DNA from 2 places in the Micromonospora sp. SYSU B005 genome. Region 1 is predicted to be linked to the other one. Evidence: riboswitches for the same ligand, from Rfam matches in the RefSeq annotation. Region 1 holds a riboswitch; the other holds the start of a gene.
The links. Region 1 has a riboswitch for cobalamin ahead of SM452_RS22305 (ribonucleoside-diphosphate reductase subunit alpha). Riboswitches for the same ligand answer to the same signal wherever they lie in the genome.
Positions count from the first base shown of each region.

Region 1 (8,644 bases):
AGGCGGACCGCCGGCCGGTCGCGCCGGTGGCGGCCTGACGGAGGGAGTGGTGGTGCCGACGACGTACCCGCTGGCCCCCGGCCAGCAGATGATGTGGGAGTTCATGACCGCGCTCGACCCGGCCCGCCCCGGCGCCTCACGGCTCGTGGTGGTGGAGTTCCGCCGGCTGCGGGGCGCGCTGCGGGTCGACGTGCTGCGGCAGGCGATGCAGGACGTGGTGGACCGGCACGACGCGCTGCGGATGCGGTTCGACCGCATCGGCGTGGAGCCCGAGGTGCGGATCCTGCCGCACGTCGAGTCGCCGCTGGAGTACGTCGACCTGTCCGGCCTGCCGCCGGCCGAGCAGCAGGCCCGGGTCGAGCGGATCGCGTACGCGCACCGCAACGACGCGTTCGACCCCGGCCGGGCGCCGCTGTGGCGGGCCGCCCTGGTCCGGCTCTCCGAGACCGAGCACGTGCTCGCGCTCTGCTTCTTCCACATGGTCTCCGACGGCTGGTCGTGCCGCGTCGTGGTGGAGGACCTGTGCCACGCGTACTCGGCCCGGCTCGGCGCGGCCGATCCGCAGCCGCCGCTGGGCGTGGACCCCACCGCGCTCGCCGCGCTCCAGGAGGCGGAGCAGGCCGGCAACGGCATCGACGCCGCCGCCCGGGCCGCGTACTGGCGGGACCGGCTGCGGCCGGTGGAGCCGTACCAGCTCTTCCCGGCGTCGACGCCGGCGCCGGACGTCGCGCTCAGCGCCGAGGTGGCCACCCGCTTCGCGTTCCCGCCGGAGGTCACCGCGCGGCTGCGTCCGGCCGCCCGGCGGGCCCGCACCAGCCCGTACGTGCTGCTGCTGGCCGCGTACCTGGTGCTGCTGTCGCGGCGGGCCGGCCGGTCCCGGGTGGTGCTGGGCACCACCACGCTGGGCCGGGAGAGCCCGTTGTCCCGGCAGCTCGTCGGTCAGTTCACGAACAACGTCTACCTGCCGGTCGACGTCGCGGCGGACGCGCCGATGAGCGCGGTGGTAGGCGCCGCGCACACCTCGCTGGCCGAGGCCGTCGCGCACGCCACCGCGTTCCACCGGCTGGCCCGGGCGGTCCGCCCCGACTTCGCGGCGATCCGCCCCTGGCCGGACAACCACCTGTTCGACGCCTGGTTCCAGTCCGCCGCGTCGGCGTCGCCGGTGCTGCACTGCCCGGGGCTGCGGGTGGAGCCGGTCGACATCACCGCCCGGCCCGCGCCCGGCACACCGCCGCCGGTGGTCGCCGCCGACGTGCCGCCCGAATGCCTGCCCGTCTGGGTCAAGCGGGGTTCGCCGATCGTCGTGGTGGACGACGACCGGGCCGGCGGCGTGGTGATCCGCAACCGGGGCGTGTTCGGCGACGACCTGGTACGCGGCCTGATCGACGACTACGTCGCGGTGGTCTCGGCGCTCGTCACCGACCCGGCCACCACCCCGGAGCGGGTACGCCTTCCTGACGGTGCGTGCTTCCTCGACCACGCGATCGGGTAGGAGTTCCGACGGACCGATCGGAGAGAGGTACGACGACCATGACGGACACCTCGACGAACCAGCACACGACGGAGCAGCCCGCGCCGCCGGTGCCACGCTCGGCCGTACGGGCCCGCTGGTCGGTGGCGCTGCTCTTCGTCATCATGGGCCTGGCCATCGGCGGGTGGTCGGCCCGCGTACCGGAGGTGCGGGACGCGGTAGGCGTCGGCAACACCGGCTGGGGCCTGGCGAACATCGCCACGAACGCCGGGGAGCTGGTCTCCCTGGTCGTGGTGGCGGTGCTGATCAGCCGGATCAACACCCGCCGGCTGGCGCTGGCCGGGGCCGCGCTGATCCTGCTCAACGCGCCGCTGCTGGCCGCGTCCACCACAGTGGTGGCGCTGGTCGGCGGCCTGGCGGTCTGGGGCTTCGCGGCGAACCTGCTGGCCACGCCGATGAACGCCCAGTCGGTAGAGGTGCAGAAGCGCTACGGGCGGCCGATCCTGTCCACGTTCCACGCCGGCTTCAGCATCGGCATGCTGGCCGGTGGCCTCTGCGGCACCGGCGCCGCGGCGATCGGGATGTCCCCGTCGGCGCAGATGGCCGTCACCAGCGTCCTGCTGGGCGCGCTGCTGATCGGCACGCACCGCTGGCTGCCTGATACGCCCCGGCAGGAGACGAAGGACGGCGAGGCCCGGCGACGGCTGCGCGACCGGTTCACCCCGCAACTGCTGCTGCTCGCGGTGATCGCGTTCCTCGCCTCGTTCATCGAGATGGCCGGCGCACAGTGGAGCGCGCTGTACGCGACCGAGGTGGCGGGCGCCGCCGCGGTGCTCGCCGCCGCCACGTACACCTGTCTGTCGCTCGCCGCCACCGTCGCCCGGCTGGTCGGAGACCGGCTGGCGGGCCGGTTCGGGCGGATCCGCTTCGTGCGGCTGTCCGCGCTCGTCGCCACAGCGGGTGTGGCGCTGCCGGTGGCGTACCCCCATCCGGCCGCGGTGATGGCCGGCTTCGGACTGCTCGGCTTCGGCCTGGCGTGCGTGACCCCGACGGTGCTCGGCTTCGCCGGCGAGCAGCCGGGCCTCACCTCCGGTGAGGGCGTCTCGGTGGTGGCGATGGGCCAGTGGCCGGGCGCGTTGCTCGCGGCGCCGGTGATCGGCCTGCTCGCCGGTGCGCTGAACCTGCGCAGCGCGTTCGTGGTGGTGGCCGTGATGGCGGTCGCCGTGGTGGCGTTGATCGGGCGGGTCCGGGCGACGGCGCTGCCCGGTGAGAGCCCGGTCCCGCCCCGGCCGTGACGGCCGGGGCGGGGCGGCGGTCAGAAGTCGTCGTCGAAGGTGACCGACCCGGTCACCCCGACCTGGTACGCCGACACCCGGCGCTCGAAGAAGTTGGACAGCTCCTGCACGTCCTGCAACTCCATGAACGCGAACGGGTTGCCGCTGCCGTACATGGGGGCGATGCCGAGCACTGCGAGGCGCCGGTCGGCCACGTGCTGGAGGTACTCGCGCATGTCCGCGAGCGACATCCCGGGCACGCCCTGCCCGAGCAGGTCCGCGGCGAAGCCCACCTCGCACTCCACCGCCTCGGCCAGCATCTCCCTCACCTGCTTCTCCATCTCGTCGTCGAACAGGTCCGGCTCCTCGGCGCGTACGGTCTCCACCACGTCGAAGGCGAACGCCATGTGCATCGACTCGTCCCGGAACACCCAGTTGGTGCCGGAGGCCAGCCCGTTGAGCAGGCCCCGGGAGCGCAGGAAGTAGACGTAGGCGAACGCGCCGTAGAAGAACAGGCCCTCGATGCACGCGGCGAAGCAGATCAGGTTGAGCAGGAACGCCCGCCGGTCCGCGCGGGTCCGCAGCTCGCGCAGCTCGAAGATCGAGTCGATCCACCGGAAGCAGAACTCGGCCTTGCGGGCGATCGACGGGATGTTCTCCACCGCGGCGAACGCGGCGAACCGTTCCTTCTCGTCCGGCACGTACGTGTCCAGCAGGTTCAGGTAGAACTGGACGTGCACCGCCTCCTCGAACAGCTGCCGGGACAGGTAGAGCCGGCCCTCGGGCGAGTTGACGTGCTGGTAGAGGTTGAGCACCAGGTTGTTGGCGACGATGGTGTCGCCGGTCGCGAAGAACGCCACCAGCCGCGACACCAGGTGCCGTTCGGCGGGGGACAGCTTCGCCAGGTCGGCGAGGTCGGAGTGCAGGTCCACCTCCTCGACCGTCCAGGTGTTCTTGATCGCGTCCTTGAAGCGGTCGAAGAAGCGCGGGTAGCGCATCGGCCGCAGGGTCAGGTCCATGCCGGGGTCGAGCAGCATGTGCCGGTTCGGTGCGGTGGTGGTCACTGGCATGCCTCGCAGCTCTCGGGGTTCTCCAGGGAACAGGCCAGCGCCTCGTCGTCGCTCACGGCGGAGACCACGCCGGAGACCGGGGCGAGCACCGGCGCGACGGTGGCCTGCTGGATGCGGGTGGCGGGACGGGAACGCAGGTAGTAGGTGGTCTTCAGCCCGGCCTTCCAGGCGTACAGGTACATCGAGGACAACTTGCCGATGGTCGGCGCGCTCAGGAACAGGTTCAGCGACTGGGACTGGTCGACGAACGGCGCCCGCGCGGCGGCCAGGTCGATCAGCGCCCGCTGCGGCAGCTCCCAGGCGGTGCGGAACAGCTCCCGAACCGGCGCGGGCAGTTCGGCGATGTCCTGCACCGAGCCCTCGGCCCGCTTGATCCGGTCGCGGACCTGCGGCGTCCACAGCCCGCGCGCCTTCAGCTCCCGCACCAGGTACGTGTTGACCTGGAGGAACTCCCCGGACATGGTCTCGCGCTTGAACAGGTTGGACACCTGCGGCTCCACGCACTCGTAGCAGCCGGCGATGGAGGCGATGGTGGCGGTCGGCGCGATCGCCACCAGCAGCGAGTTGCGCAGCCCGTGTGCGGCGATCCGCTCGCGCAGCGCCGCCCACCGTCCGGCCTGCGCCGGCTCCGCGCCCCACAGGTCCGGGTGCAGGTCACCCTTCGCGGCCCGGGTCTGCGGGTACGCCGGATGCGGCCCGAACCGCTCGGCCAGCCCGGCGGACGTCTCCAGCGCGGTCAGCAGGATCTCCTCCTGGACGCGGGTGGACAGCTCCCTGGCCTGCGCCGAGTCGAACGGCAGGCGCAGCGTGAAGAACGCGTCCTGCAACCCCATCAGCCCGAGCCCGACCGGCCGCCAGCGCGGGTTCGACGCCGCCGCCTGCTCGGCCGGGTAGTAGTTGATGTCGATCACCCGGTCGAGGAAGACCACAGCGGTGCGGACCGTGGCGCGCAGCCGCTCCCAGTCCACGCCGTCGGCGGTGACGTGGGCGCCGAGGTTCACCGACCCGAGGTTGCACACCGCCGTCTCGGCGTCGTCGTTCACCTCCAGGATCTCGGTGCACAGGTTGGACAGGTGGATCACGTTGCCCGGCTCGCCGGTCTGGTTGGACAGCCGGTTCGCGGCGTCCTTGAACGTCATCCAGCCGTTGCCGGTCTGCGCGAGCGTGCGCATCATCCGCCCGTACAGGTCCCGGGCCTTCACCGTGCGCACCGCGTTCTTCTCGGCCGCCCGGTACGCGGCGTCGAACGCCTCGCCGTACAGGTCGGGCAGCTCCGGGGCGTCCGACGGGTCGACGAGCGACCACTCGCCGTCGGCCTCGACCCGGCGCATGAACTCGTCCGGGATCCAGTTGGCGAGGTTGAGGTTGTGCGTACGCCGGGACTCCTCGCCGGTGTTGTCCCGCAGCTCCAGGAACTCCTCCACGTCCGGGTGCCACGGCTCCAGGTAGACGCAGGCCGCGCCCTTGCGCCGGCCGCCCTGGTTGACCGCGGCCACCCCGGCGTCGAGCGTCTTGAGGAACGGCACGATGCCGTTGGACCGGCCGTTGGTGCCCCGGATCAGCGCGCCCCGGCCCCGCACCCGCGACCAGGAGATGCCGATGCCGCCGGAGAACTTCGACAGCTTCGCGACCTGGTGGTACCGCTCGTAGATCGAGTCCAGCTCGTCGCGCGGCGAGTCGACCAGGAAGCACGACGACATCTGGGTGTGCCGGGTGCCGGAGTTGAACAGCGTGGGGGAGCTGGGCAGGTACGCCAGGCTGGACATCAGGCGGTAGAAGCCGACCGCCTCGCCCGGGGTGCGGGACAGCCCGCAGGCCACCCGCAGCAGCCAGTACTGCGGTGTCTCCACCACCAGCCGCGACTGCGGGTGCCGAAGCAGGTAGCGGTCCGCGACCGTGCGCAGTCCGAAGTACTCGAACCGGAGGTCGCCGTCCGGGTCCACGGCGTCGTCGAGCTTGCGGGCGTGCCGGGCCACGAACGCGGCCGTCTCGTCGCCGATCAGCCCCAGCCCGTGCGCGTACGCGATCGACTGGCTGAAGCTCGCCACGCCCTGACCGCGGACCTCCTTGTCCACGTACGCGGCGAGCAGCCGCGCCGCCAGCTTCGAGTACTGCGGCTCCTCGCCGATCAGCTCCGCCGCGGTCTGGATCGACAACCGGTCCAGCTCGGCGGTGGTCGCCCCGTCGTAGAGCCCGCTTATCGTCTTGGTGGCCACCCGCAGCGGGTCCACCTCGTCCAGGTCGGCGACCCAGCGCTCGACCGCCCGGACGATCTTGCCGACGTCCACCGGCTCGGTGTCGCCGTCCCGCTTGCGTACCCGCATCGCCGGCCGGCGGGCCTCGGACCCGCCGGTGGCGGACGGGGGACTCTCCTGCACGACAGTCATGACCTCTCCTCGCTGTCACCGTCTGGAGACGGCGGGAGACGCCAACGGGCACGGCGCGGCCGGCCCGGCTGCTGGCGTCGGTCGTCCCGCGCGACCTCCGGCCGCCGTACGCGGAGGCGTACGGCGCGCTGGCAGGTCTTCGGACTCGCGGGCCCGACCGGGGTCGCCGGTCGCCTACCGGCCGTCGCTTCCCAGGCCGATGGCCCAGTGCTGTTGACGGCTGTCGTTCCCACTCACCGCTGCGGGGCAGTCCCGGATTCCCACCGGGTTCCCTCTTGCCTCGGCCTTGCCCCCGGAGGGCTCGGCCGAACCAGCTGCGGCACCACCATATATGGCGGTGAGGGCTTGTGTGCAACACCAGATGTCGTGTCGGCGTGTCGGAATGATCTCACTGTCCACAGTGCCTACCCCCGATTCCGGCGCGGGCCGGCGGGCGCGATACTCGGCGTATGGGGAATACCGGGCGCCGCTGGGCGTGGGTGGCGGTCCTGCTCGTCGGCGGCGGGCTTCACCTGCTGGTGCTGGGGACACTCGCCGGCACCGGGACCGTCACGTTCATCCCGGCGCTGATCGTGCTCGGCGCGTGCGTCGCGCCCGCCACGTTCCTGGCCTTCGCCCAGGGGCGGCCGGCCCGCCGTCCGGTCCCCGGCTCCGTCGTCGGCGTCGCCGCGCTCCTCGGCGGCGTGGTCGGCGTGGTCGCCGCCGGCTGGCTGGAGTACGGCACGCTGCACCGCCTCGGTGTCCTGCCGATGGCGCTCGTCGGCCTGGCCGAGGAGACCGCCAAGCTGATCGTGCCGGCCGGCATCCTGCTGCTGTGGCGGCGGCACCCGTCCCCGGCGCAGGGCCTGGTGATCGGCGTCGCCTCCGGCGCCGGGTTCGCCGCGCTGGAGACCATGGGCTACGCGTTCGCCGCGTTCGTCGGGTCGGAGGGCAACCTCGGCGCGGTCGAGCGGACGCTGCTGGTTCGCGGTCTCACCGCGCCCGCCGCGCACCTGGCCTGGACCGGGCTGACCGCCGCCGCGCTGTTCACGTTCGCCGCCGCGCCCGGCGGCCGGAAGCTGGCGGCGTTCCTGCTCACCTTCGCCGCCGCCGTCACGCTGCACACCTGCTGGGACACGTTCGGCACCCAGCCCGCGTACGTGTTCATCGGCGCCGTGTCGCTGGGCTGGGTGCTGCTGCGCCTGCACCTGGACCGCGAGCGGCCGGCCCCGTCCGGGACGCCGGTCGTGCCGGCATCCCGGGAGACGGCCGCGCATCATCCCGGCTGAGCCGGGCGGCCGGCCGTCCGGCTCAGCCCGGCCCGTCAGCCGACGGCCAGCCGGACGCCGAGCGCGACGAAGGCGACAGCGCAGAGCCGGTCGACGCGCCGCGACCAGCGGCTGTCGCCCCACCGCCCGGCGAACCGTCCGGCGCCCACGCCGAGCGCCAGGTCCACGGCGAGCTGCACCGCGACGAACAGCGCCCCGAGCAGCACCAGCTGCGCCGCCACCGGGCCCGCCTCGGGCCTGACGAACTGCGGCAGGAACGCCACGCTGAACAGGATCATCTTCGGGTTGAGCAGGTTCGTCAGCAGTCCGCGCCGGAACGCCCGCCCGGCGCCGCCGTCCGGCCGGTCCGCACGCGCGCCGGGCCGGCCCGTGCCGCGCAACGCCCGCAGGCCCAGCACGATCAGGTACGCCGCACCGGCCCACCGGATCGCGGTGAACAGCACCGGGGACGCGGCGATGACGGTGGCGAGCCCGGCCACCACGGCGGCGACGTGCACCGCCTCCCCGGCGGCGACCCCGAGCGCGGCCACCGCGCCCGCCCGGGCGCCGTACCGGGTGGCGTTGGCGAGCACGAACATCATGTCCGGCCCCGGGGTGAGCATGAGCACCACGATCGCGGCCAGGTAACCGGCGAGCGTGGCGGCCGACAGTCCGAGCACCGCTCAGCCCTCCCCGGCGCCGTCGAGCAGCGCCCGGCGCAGCGCCAGCCGGTGCTCGCGCCGGATCTGCGCCTCCCGGTAGCGCCGCCGGTCGCCGTCGGTCTCGGTGTGCAGCGGCGGCACCGGCCGGGGCTGCCCGTCGTCGTCCACCGCCACCATCACCAGGTGCGCGGTCGCCACGTCCACCGGCGGCACCGCGCGGTCCCACCGGTCCGCGCTGACCTTCACCGCCACCTCCATCGAGCTGCGGCCGGCCCAGGTGATCCGGGCGTCCACGTGCACTACGTCCCCGACGCGTACCGCGCGCAGGAACGCGGTCTCGTCGATGGCGGCGGTGACGGCCGGTCCGTCGGAGTGGCGGGCGGCGACCACCCCGGCGACCGAGTCGATCAGGTTGAGGATGCGCCCGCCGTGGACCGTGCCCATCAGGTTGGTGTGGTGCTGGTCCATGATCTGCGACAGGGTCAGGTGCGAGGCCGACGGTGGTCGGCCGGTGAGCGTGATGGTGTCGGGCA
Region 1 is NZ_JAXCFU010000010.1:105,755-114,398, forward strand. Features, by position in the region: gene SM452_RS22285 (glycosyltransferase) at 1-38, shown strand, start outside; gene SM452_RS22290 (condensation domain-containing protein) at 53-1,492, shown strand; gene SM452_RS22295 (MFS transporter) at 1,531-2,766, shown strand; gene SM452_RS22300 (ribonucleotide-diphosphate reductase subunit beta) at 2,787-3,815, opposite strand; gene SM452_RS22305 (ribonucleoside-diphosphate reductase subunit alpha) at 3,806-6,202, opposite strand; cobalamin riboswitch at 6,317-6,532, opposite strand; gene SM452_RS22310 (PrsW family glutamic-type intramembrane protease) at 6,652-7,470, shown strand; gene SM452_RS22315 (LysE family translocator) at 7,506-8,129, opposite strand; gene SM452_RS22320 (acyl-CoA thioesterase) at 8,133-8,644, opposite strand, start outside.

Region 2 (8,644 bases), on a different contig from region 1:
AGTATCTCGCCGGATTCGACTTCGCCTTCGGCACCAGGATCCACGGCACCATCACGGCGCTGATCTCCGGCACTCCCGGGTATCTCCTCGCACACGACTCGCGCACCCTGGAACTGGCCCGCTACTTCGACATCCCGCACCGGTTGATGCGCGACGTGCCGCCCGACGTCGACGCCGCCCAGCTCTACGAGGAAGCCGACTACACGGCCCTGAACGAGGGCCACAAGGAGCGGTTCGCGCGGATCACCGCGTTCCTCGCCAGGCACGACCTCGGCCTGTCGTTCGCCGACGGGGACAGCGCCACCCGCTTCGACGAGCAGGTCCGCCGAACCGTCTACCCGCCGGCGGTCCGGCCGGCCTCCGCCTACACCGCCGAGGAACTGCTGGCGCGCATGCAGTGGCTGCGGGACGAGAACCAGGCGCTGCAGCAGAAGCTCAAGGCACGCCGCGCGCAGCCACTGCGCGACCAGGTCAAGCAGGCGGTGGGCGGCCGGGTCCGCCGGATGCTGTCGCGCTGACCGTCGTACGCCTGCGCAGGCTTCGCCGGCCGCGAATCGCGAGAACCCTTCTTATTCCCATCGACCGGCATTACGCTCTGGGCCAGCCCTGAGGTGCATCACATCGGAGGTTCCTATGAGGACGATGACCATCCGTCGCACGACTGCACTCCGTCTGGTGTCCGGCGCACGCCGGCTGTGGATCGAGTGGTGCTGGTAACTGCCGGCCCGGCGGGCGCTCCCGGGCGCCCGCCCCTGCGGCGCCGGGCCCTGCGGTGACGGACGGCGCGGAGCGCTACGACTGCCACCGCGACCACGGACCGTACGCCGGGGTCTCGGCCTTCCTCGGTCGCGTCGCCGCCGACCGGCCCCGCCTGGCGGCCCGGCACGCGGTCGAACTGCACGCGATCGTTCCCCGGCTCGATCCGGCGGCCCGGCCGGCCGCCGAGGAGGAGCCGATCCGCTTCCACCCGGCCCGTCGTACCGCCTGTCTGGCCTACGGCGCGGCGGAGCTGGTGGCAGCCTGGGCCGGCACGCTCCGGCGGCCCGTGACCGTCCGGTTCGATCACGTCGCCAGCGCCGACGAGACGACAGCCGAACTGCTGGGCGCGCTGGCCCGCCGGCTCGGGCCTTCCCCGGTGCGCCTCGACCTGCGCGACGACGGTGCCCCCGACCCGGCGCCCGACGAGCGCACCCCGCAGGCGTTGCGGCGGGCCCTGGGCGACAGCCTGGCCAGCGGCTACTACCACCACGCGGCCCGGGTCGCCCGGCGCGGGCGGGCGGCGGTCACCCCCGACGGCGACCTGCGGCACTGGTGGGCGTTCACCACCGGCCTGGCCACCGCCCTGGCGGCCCTGAACCGGGCCGCCGAGGCGCTCGACCTCTACGACGAGGCGCGGGCCGCCACCGACGATCCGAAGATCACGATGTCGGCGGCGTACGCCACCGCCATGCTGCACGCCCGGCACCTGCCGGCGGCCGACCAGGACCCGGCGCTGGCCCGGCAGTGGCTGGAGCGGGCGCTGTACCTCGCCACCGAGCTGGCCGACCCACGCCAGCGGCTGTTGTCGACGGTCTTCTACGAGCAGGGCCTGGCGCTGCTGGACAGCCGGGCGGGCCGGCCCGACCGGGCGCTGCGGCTCGTGGACGACGGGCTGGCCCGGCTGACGGCCGCGCTCGGTCCCGGTGAACGCCCGCAGGACCTGGCCCGGCTGCGCCACAACCGGGCGCAGGTGTACCTCGCGCTGGGCGACCCGGCGCGGGCGCTGGCCGACCTGGACACCGTGATCGCCCACGACCCCGGCAACTGCGAGTACTACGTGGACCGCGCCGCCCTCTACCGGGCGGCGGGCCGGACCCGAGCCGCGATCAGGGACTACGACGCCGCCATCCGGCTGGGACCGCACCTGCCCGAGGCGTACTACAACCGGGCCGCGCTCCAGCAGGAGCGGGGCCGCCCCGAGCGGGCGCGCGCCGACCTGGAGCGGGTGCTCGCCATCGAACCGGGGCACCTCGACGCCCGGATCGCCCTGGTCAACCTGCACGTGGAGCGCGGCGCGCTGGACGCCGCCGAGGCGGGCGCGCGGGCCGGGCTGGCCGGCGCTCCGCAGGAGCCCGCGCTGCTGTGCACCCTGGGCCTGGTCCTCGCCGAGCGTGGCCGGGCCGCCGAGGCCGACGAACTGCTCACCCGGGCCCTGAGCGGTGACCCCGAGCTGGTGGAGGCGTGGACGAACCGGGCCGCCGCCCGGTTCGAGCGCGGCGACGTGGCCGCCGCGCTCGCCGACCTGGACCGGGCGGTGGCGCTGTCGGAGGCTCCCGTGCCGCGCTACAACCGGGGTACGGCCCTGGCCCGGCTGGGCCGGTGGGACGAGGCGGCCCGCGACTTCGCCCAGGCGCTCGCCCAGCCCGGCCTGGACCGGGCCCTACGGCGGGATCTGCGGGCGGAACTCGCCCGGTGCCGCCGGGCGCTGGCCGTCTGACCCGGCCCGGCCGGGGAGCCGGCGCTCGTCGTGCGCCGGCCCCGGTCCGGGGAAGGGGAGTGGGCTCAGCAGCCCTGGCGGCGGCTGTAGATCTGGTGGCGCTGACCGGCCCATCCGATGTAGCCGACCGCCTCGACGCAGTAGTTCGCCGTGCCGGTGACGGCGACCGGGCCGGCGTAATAGCTGAAGTCACCGGAATTGGTGTCCGCGCCGCCCGACCGGGTGCAGTGCGCGCCCTCGCCCGACCGCTCCGCGCAGCGGTAGATCTGCACGAAGGTCGGCGCCGACTTCCCGTACGCCGCGCCGCGGTGGTAGAAGCAGGCGCTGTTGGTGCCGCCGTTGCTGCTGTTGTAGTAGATCACCAGTTCACCGAGCCCGGACGACTGCACCTGGCTGTAGGTGATGGTCCCCGAGCAGGAGCCGGCCGCGTGGGCGGCGGGAGCACCGACAGTCAGGCCGGCCGCGACGGTCACCAGCGCGGTCAGCGCCGAAAGCATGCGTCTCATGAACTACCCAATCCACAGTCGACTGTTCCGGAGTGGATCTTAATCAACCGGTGACCTTCACGGTGGCCCCAATCCATAGGCAACCACCTATTGACAAACAATATTAACAATTGGACCCTGCTGAGAGAGCGCTCTCCCGTCCCCCTGTCTCCAGCGAGGTGTCGCCATGCGTCTCCGAAGAAGGCTGCTCGCCGCCGCGTCCGCCCTGCTCGCCGGGCTCACCGGCGCCGTCGTCGCCACGCCCGCCCAGGCGGTCGGACCGGCGTTGCTACCGGTCACCGTCACCAACACCACCGGCCGCAGCGACCCGGTCTACCTCTACGTCATCGGCGTCCAGCTGTCCTCCGGCCGGCTCGGCTACGTCACCTCCGGCGGTGCCTTCGTGCCGTGGACCGGCGGGCAGATCCCGCCGTCACCCGCGCCGGACGTCTCCATACCGGGCCCCGGCAACGGCGGCAGCACCACGATCCAGTTCCCCCGCGGCTTCTCCGGCCGGGCCTACTTCTCCCTCGGGCAGAAGCTGACGTTCTTCCTCACCCCGGACGGACTGGTGCAGCCCGCGCCCTGGGCGGCCGGTGACGCGAACCGCGACATCCTGTTCGACTGGAGCGAGTTCACCTACAACGACTCCGGGCTGTGGCTCAACAGCTCCCAGGTCGACATGTTCGCCATCCCGCACGCGGTCACCGTGACCGGCGCCAACGGCGTCACCAAGCGCACCGGCGACGTGGTGGCCAACGGACGCAACGCGGTCATCGACGGGATCCGGGCGCAGCCGGGCTGGGCCGGCACCGTCCACACCCGCTCCGACGGGACCGTGCTGCGCGTCCTGGCTCCGGGCAAGGCGGCCGGGGCCGGTCTGCTCAGCACCACGTACCTGGACTCGTACATCGCGTCCGCGTGGAACGCGTACACCACGAAGACCCTGACCGTGGCGCCCTTCGCCGACCAGCCGGCCATCCGGTACTACGGCCGTACCTCGGGCAACACCATGACCTTCACCAACGGCAGCGGCCAGGTCGTCGCCTCCTTCAACCGGCCCTCCTCGGCCAGCGTCTGGGGCTGCGACGGCGACCTGCCCGCGCCGAACGACCAGGCGGTCGGCCCGATCTCGCGTACGCTCTGCGCCGCCCTCAACCGCGGCACACTCGGCACCATCGACACCCAGCCCAGCACGAACGCCGCCGACTTCTACCGCAGCAACCCCACCAACCAGTACGCCCGCCTGATCCACGCCAACATGACCGACGGCCGGGCGTACGCGTTCGCCTTCGACGACGTCGGCGGATTCGAGTCGCTGGTGCACGACGGCGACCCCCGTTCGGCCGGACTGATCCTCAGCCCGTTCACCGGCGGTGGCGGCGGCACCCCGACCACCGGGGTGCCAGTGGTCAGCAACTGGAACAACAAGTGCATCGACGTGCCGAGCTCCAACTTCGTCGACCGCGCGCCGCTGCAGATGTGGAACTGCAACAACACCAACGCGCAGAAGTGGACGTTCAGCGGCACAGCGCTCAAGAGCCAGAACAACAAGTGCATGGACATCGACGCCGGGTCCACCGCGAACGGTGCGGCGGTGCAGCTCTACACCTGCAACGGCACCGGCGCCCAGCAGTTCACCCTGAACGCGGCCGGAGACCTGGTCAACCTCCAGGCCGGCAAGTGCGTCGACATCAAGGACTGGAACGGCAACGACGGCGCGAGGCTCCAGCTCTGGGACTGCGGGGGCACGGCCAACCAGAAGTGGCGCAAGGGCTGACCGGCCCTGCGACGGGGGCGGGGGCCGACCGCGAGTCGCTCCCGCCACCCGCCAGCGCGACGGACGACGCGCGTCAAGCACCGGGCGAGCCGGCGGAGGCCGTTGTCCCAACGGGACGCCGGCCTCCGCGACCGGGCTTGGGCCCCGCGACGGCTCGCCGTCCCGCAGGACGGACGCGCCGACCACGTCGGCTCTCCGCCCCATACGATAGACAACGGTGCTGGTTCGCCGCGCCCGTGACGGGTGTGGCGTCGTAAGAGGGAACCCGGTGTGAGTCCGGGACTGCCCCGCAGCGGTGAGTGGGAACGACAGCCGTCATCGAAGCACTGGACCGTGAGGTCTGGGAAGCGACGGCCAGTAGGTGACCGGGTGGATCCGGTCGCGCCCGCGAGTCCGAAGACCTGCCCGCACCGCGCGCACCGTCCGGTGTGCGCCGCCGACGGTCGCTCGGGACGGCCGGTGCGGAAGCCGGTACGCCGCCTGTACCCCTTCCCTCCCGCCCCGATCGGCCTCGTGTGCTTCGAGGGAAGGGATCTCCATGAGTACCGCATTCGGTCAGAGCACCGTGCTGGGCTATCCGCGTATCGGGGGCAACCGGCAACTCAAGAAGGCCGTCGAGGCCTACTGGGCGGGCCGGATCGACGCCGAGGAGTTGACGGCGACCTCTGCCGCGCTACGGGCGAAGGTCTGGCGGACGCTGCGCGACGCGCGCCTGGACGCGATCCCGTCCAACACGTTCTCCTTCTATGACCACGTGCTGGACACGGCCGTCGCCGTCGGCGCGATCCCGCACCGGTTCGCCCGTCTCGGCCTCGGCGATCTCGGCACCTACTTCGCCATGGCCCGGGGCGTCGATGCCGAGCCGGCGCTCGAACTGACGAAGTGGTTCGACACCAACTACCACTATCTGGTTCCCGAGATCGGCTCCGACACCGCCTTCGCGGCGAATCCCGACAAGGCGCTGCGCGAGTACCGTGAGGCCCGCGAGCTGGGAATCGACAGCCGGCCGGTGCTGGTCGGGCCGGCCACATTCCTGCTGCTGGCCAAGCCCACCGAGGCGCGCGGCGAACCGTTCGACCGGTTGACCGACCTGGCCGACGTGTACGCCGACATCCTGCGATCCCTCGCCGCGGCGGGCGTGCGATGGGTGCAGCTGGATGAACCCGCCTACGTCGCCGACCGGAGCACCGCCGAGATCGACGCGTTGCGGGAGGCGTACACCCGGCTCGGCGCGGTGGAACAGCGGCCGGCGATCTTCGTCGCCACCTATTTCGGCGAGCTCGGTGACGCGCTGCCCGCCCTGCTCGACACGCCGGTCGAAGCGGTCGGCGTGGATCTGGTGGCCGGGCCCGGCAACCTGCGGCGGCTGGCCGGTGCGGGACCGCTGCGCGGCAAGACGATCGTGGCCGGCCTCGTCGACGGCCGCAACGTCTGGCGTACCGACCTGCGCGCCGCCGTGGCGGCTGGTGCCGCCGTCACCGCCCTCGCCGACCACGTCGCCGTGTCCACCTCGTGCTCGCTGCTGCACGTGCCGGAGGACCTGTCCGCCGAGACCGCTCTCGACCAGGCGTTGGTTCAGCGGCTCGCCTTCGCCCGGCAGAAGGTCGATGAGGTCGTTCGGCTCGGCCGCGCGCTGCGCAACGGCACCACGTCCCTGCCCGAGCCGCTGCCGCCCACCCCCGCCGCATGGCGCGACGACACCGTACGCGGCCGGCTCGCCGCACTGCGCGCCACGGATCGGCAGCGCGGCGCGTACCCGGAGCGAGCGGCGGCACAGCAGGCCCGGCTGAATCTGCCGCCCTTGCCGACCACGACCATCGGATCGTTCCCGCAGACCGACGAGCTGCGCCGCGCGCGTGCCGAGCATCGAGCCGGCCGCCTCGACGACACCGTCTACACCCGGCGTATGCGCGCCGAGGTCGAGCACGTCGTCCGGCTTCAGGAGCGGCTGGGTCTGGACGTGCTCGTGCACGGCGAGCCGGAACGAAACGACATGGTCCAGTACTTCGGCGAGCAGCTGGCCGGGTTCGCCGCCACCGAACACGGCTGGGTCCAGTCCTACGGCTCCCGATACGTGCGTCCGCCCGTCATCTACGGCGACGTGGCACGCAGGGCGCCGATGACCGTCAACTGGTCCACCTACGCGCAGTCGCTGACCAACCGGCCGGTCAAGGGCATGCTCACCGGCCCGGTCACGATCCTGGCCTGGTCGTTCGTCCGCAGCGACCAGCCACTGGCAGACACCGCGGACCAGGTCGCGCTCGCCCTGCGCGACGAGTGCCGTGATCTCGAGGCAGCCGGTATCCGGGTCATCCAGGTCGACGAGCCGGCGCTGCGTGAGACGCTGCCACTGCGCAGGGCGGACCAGAAGGCGTACCTGGACTGGGCAGTCGGGGCGTTCCGCCTGGCCACCTGCGGAGTCGCCGACGACACCCAGATCCACACCCACCTGTGCTACTCGGAGTTCGGGGAGGTGATCACGTCCATCGACGCCCTCGACGCCGACGTCACAAGCATCGAGGCATCCCGCTCCCGGATGGAGGTCCTCGACGACCTCGCCGCGATCGGATACCGCCGGGGTGTGGGGCCCGGCGTCTGGGACATCCACTCACCCCGGGTGCCGTCCCACGACGAGGTCGTCGGCGCGCTGCGCCGGGCCGTGGCCGCGGTGCCGGCCGAGCGGCTGTGGGTGAACCCCGACTGCGGCCTCAAGACGCGCGGCTATCCCGAGGTCGAGGCGTCCCTCAAGCACCTGGTCGCCGCCGCGGCCGAGCTGCGCGGACGCTGAGCCGGCGGGCCGGGCGGAACGCCGCGCCGTTCCGCCCGGCCCGGACCCGGTTCAGCCCTTGACAGACCGTGCCCCGAGCGCCGAGGCTGCATGAAGTGATGTGTGTCGATGTGCGGGGGGCATGATGCGACGCAGGATCTTCGCGCTGGCTACAGCCGCCGCGGTCGTCGTCGGCGGGGCCACGACGATGGTGCTGCGGCCGGCCTACGCCGCGACGGCATGCACGGTGGACTACACGATCACCCGGGAGTGGTCCAGCGGCTTCTGGGCCGAGCTCACCGTCACCAACCTGGGCTCTCCCGTCACCGACTGGTGGCTGCGGTTCCGGCAGGCGGGCGGTCAAACGATCACCATGGGCCTCGATCGGCTGCCGGACGGATACACGCTCGGCAGTGGCGAGATGTACCCGATGACCACGCTCCGTCCGCCGGCAGGCTCCACGCTGCCGACCGGCGCCTCGGTGACTGTGCGGTTCGGCGGCAACTACCAGGGTGCCGACCCCGAACCGACCGACTGGGTGTTGAACGGCCAGTCGTGCGACGCGGACGTCGCCGACCCGACCGGCTCGTCGCCGCCGCCGGCCTCGGGGAGCCCGCGGCCCAGCCCACTGCCGGGCGGGCCGTCGGTGGCGCTCACCTCGCCCCTGCCCAACGACTTCTTCGCCGCGCCGGGCGTCATCCCGATCCGTGCGGAGGCCGCGGCGGCGCCCGGCCGGCGAATCGAGCGGGTCGAGTTCCGCGAGCGCGGCACGCTGCTCGCCGTGGACACCACCGCGCCGTACGCGTTCGACTGGCGTGGCGTGCCGCCGAACAGCGGCACCCGTGTCTCCGCCACCGCCTACGACAGCAGCGGCGCCCAGGCCACCGCCGAGGTCCGCGGCATCCGGGTGCTCCCGCCGCAGGCACCCGGCGCCGCACCCGCGCTGAAGGCGTTCGGCAACCGCATCCTCACCGTCACCGCGGATCCGAGGCCGTACCGGCCACGCGGAATCATCCGGTCGGCCGCGCCCGGCGAGTGCGCATGGGGACCGATCCGCTGGGACGGCCCGGTCGACGACGCGTCAGTGGGCGCGCTGCGGGCCCGCGGCGTCAACGCGGTGCGGGTCGTGCTGAGCG
Region 2 is NZ_JAXCFU010000021.1:25,005-33,648, reverse strand. Features, by position in the region: gene SM452_RS28400 (polysaccharide pyruvyl transferase family protein) at 1-518, shown strand, start outside; gene SM452_RS28395 (tetratricopeptide repeat protein) at 773-2,476, shown strand; gene SM452_RS28390 (hypothetical protein) at 2,542-2,982, opposite strand; gene SM452_RS28385 (beta-1,3-glucanase family protein) at 3,149-4,741, shown strand; cobalamin riboswitch at 4,946-5,164, shown strand; gene metE (5-methyltetrahydropteroyltriglutamate--homocysteine S-methyltransferase) at 5,280-7,529, shown strand; gene SM452_RS28375 (cellulose binding domain-containing protein) at 7,651-8,644, shown strand, end outside.
Region 2: another riboswitch for cobalamin. It lies ahead of metE (5-methyltetrahydropteroyltriglutamate--homocysteine S-methyltransferase); the one in region 1 lies ahead of SM452_RS22305 (ribonucleoside-diphosphate reductase subunit alpha).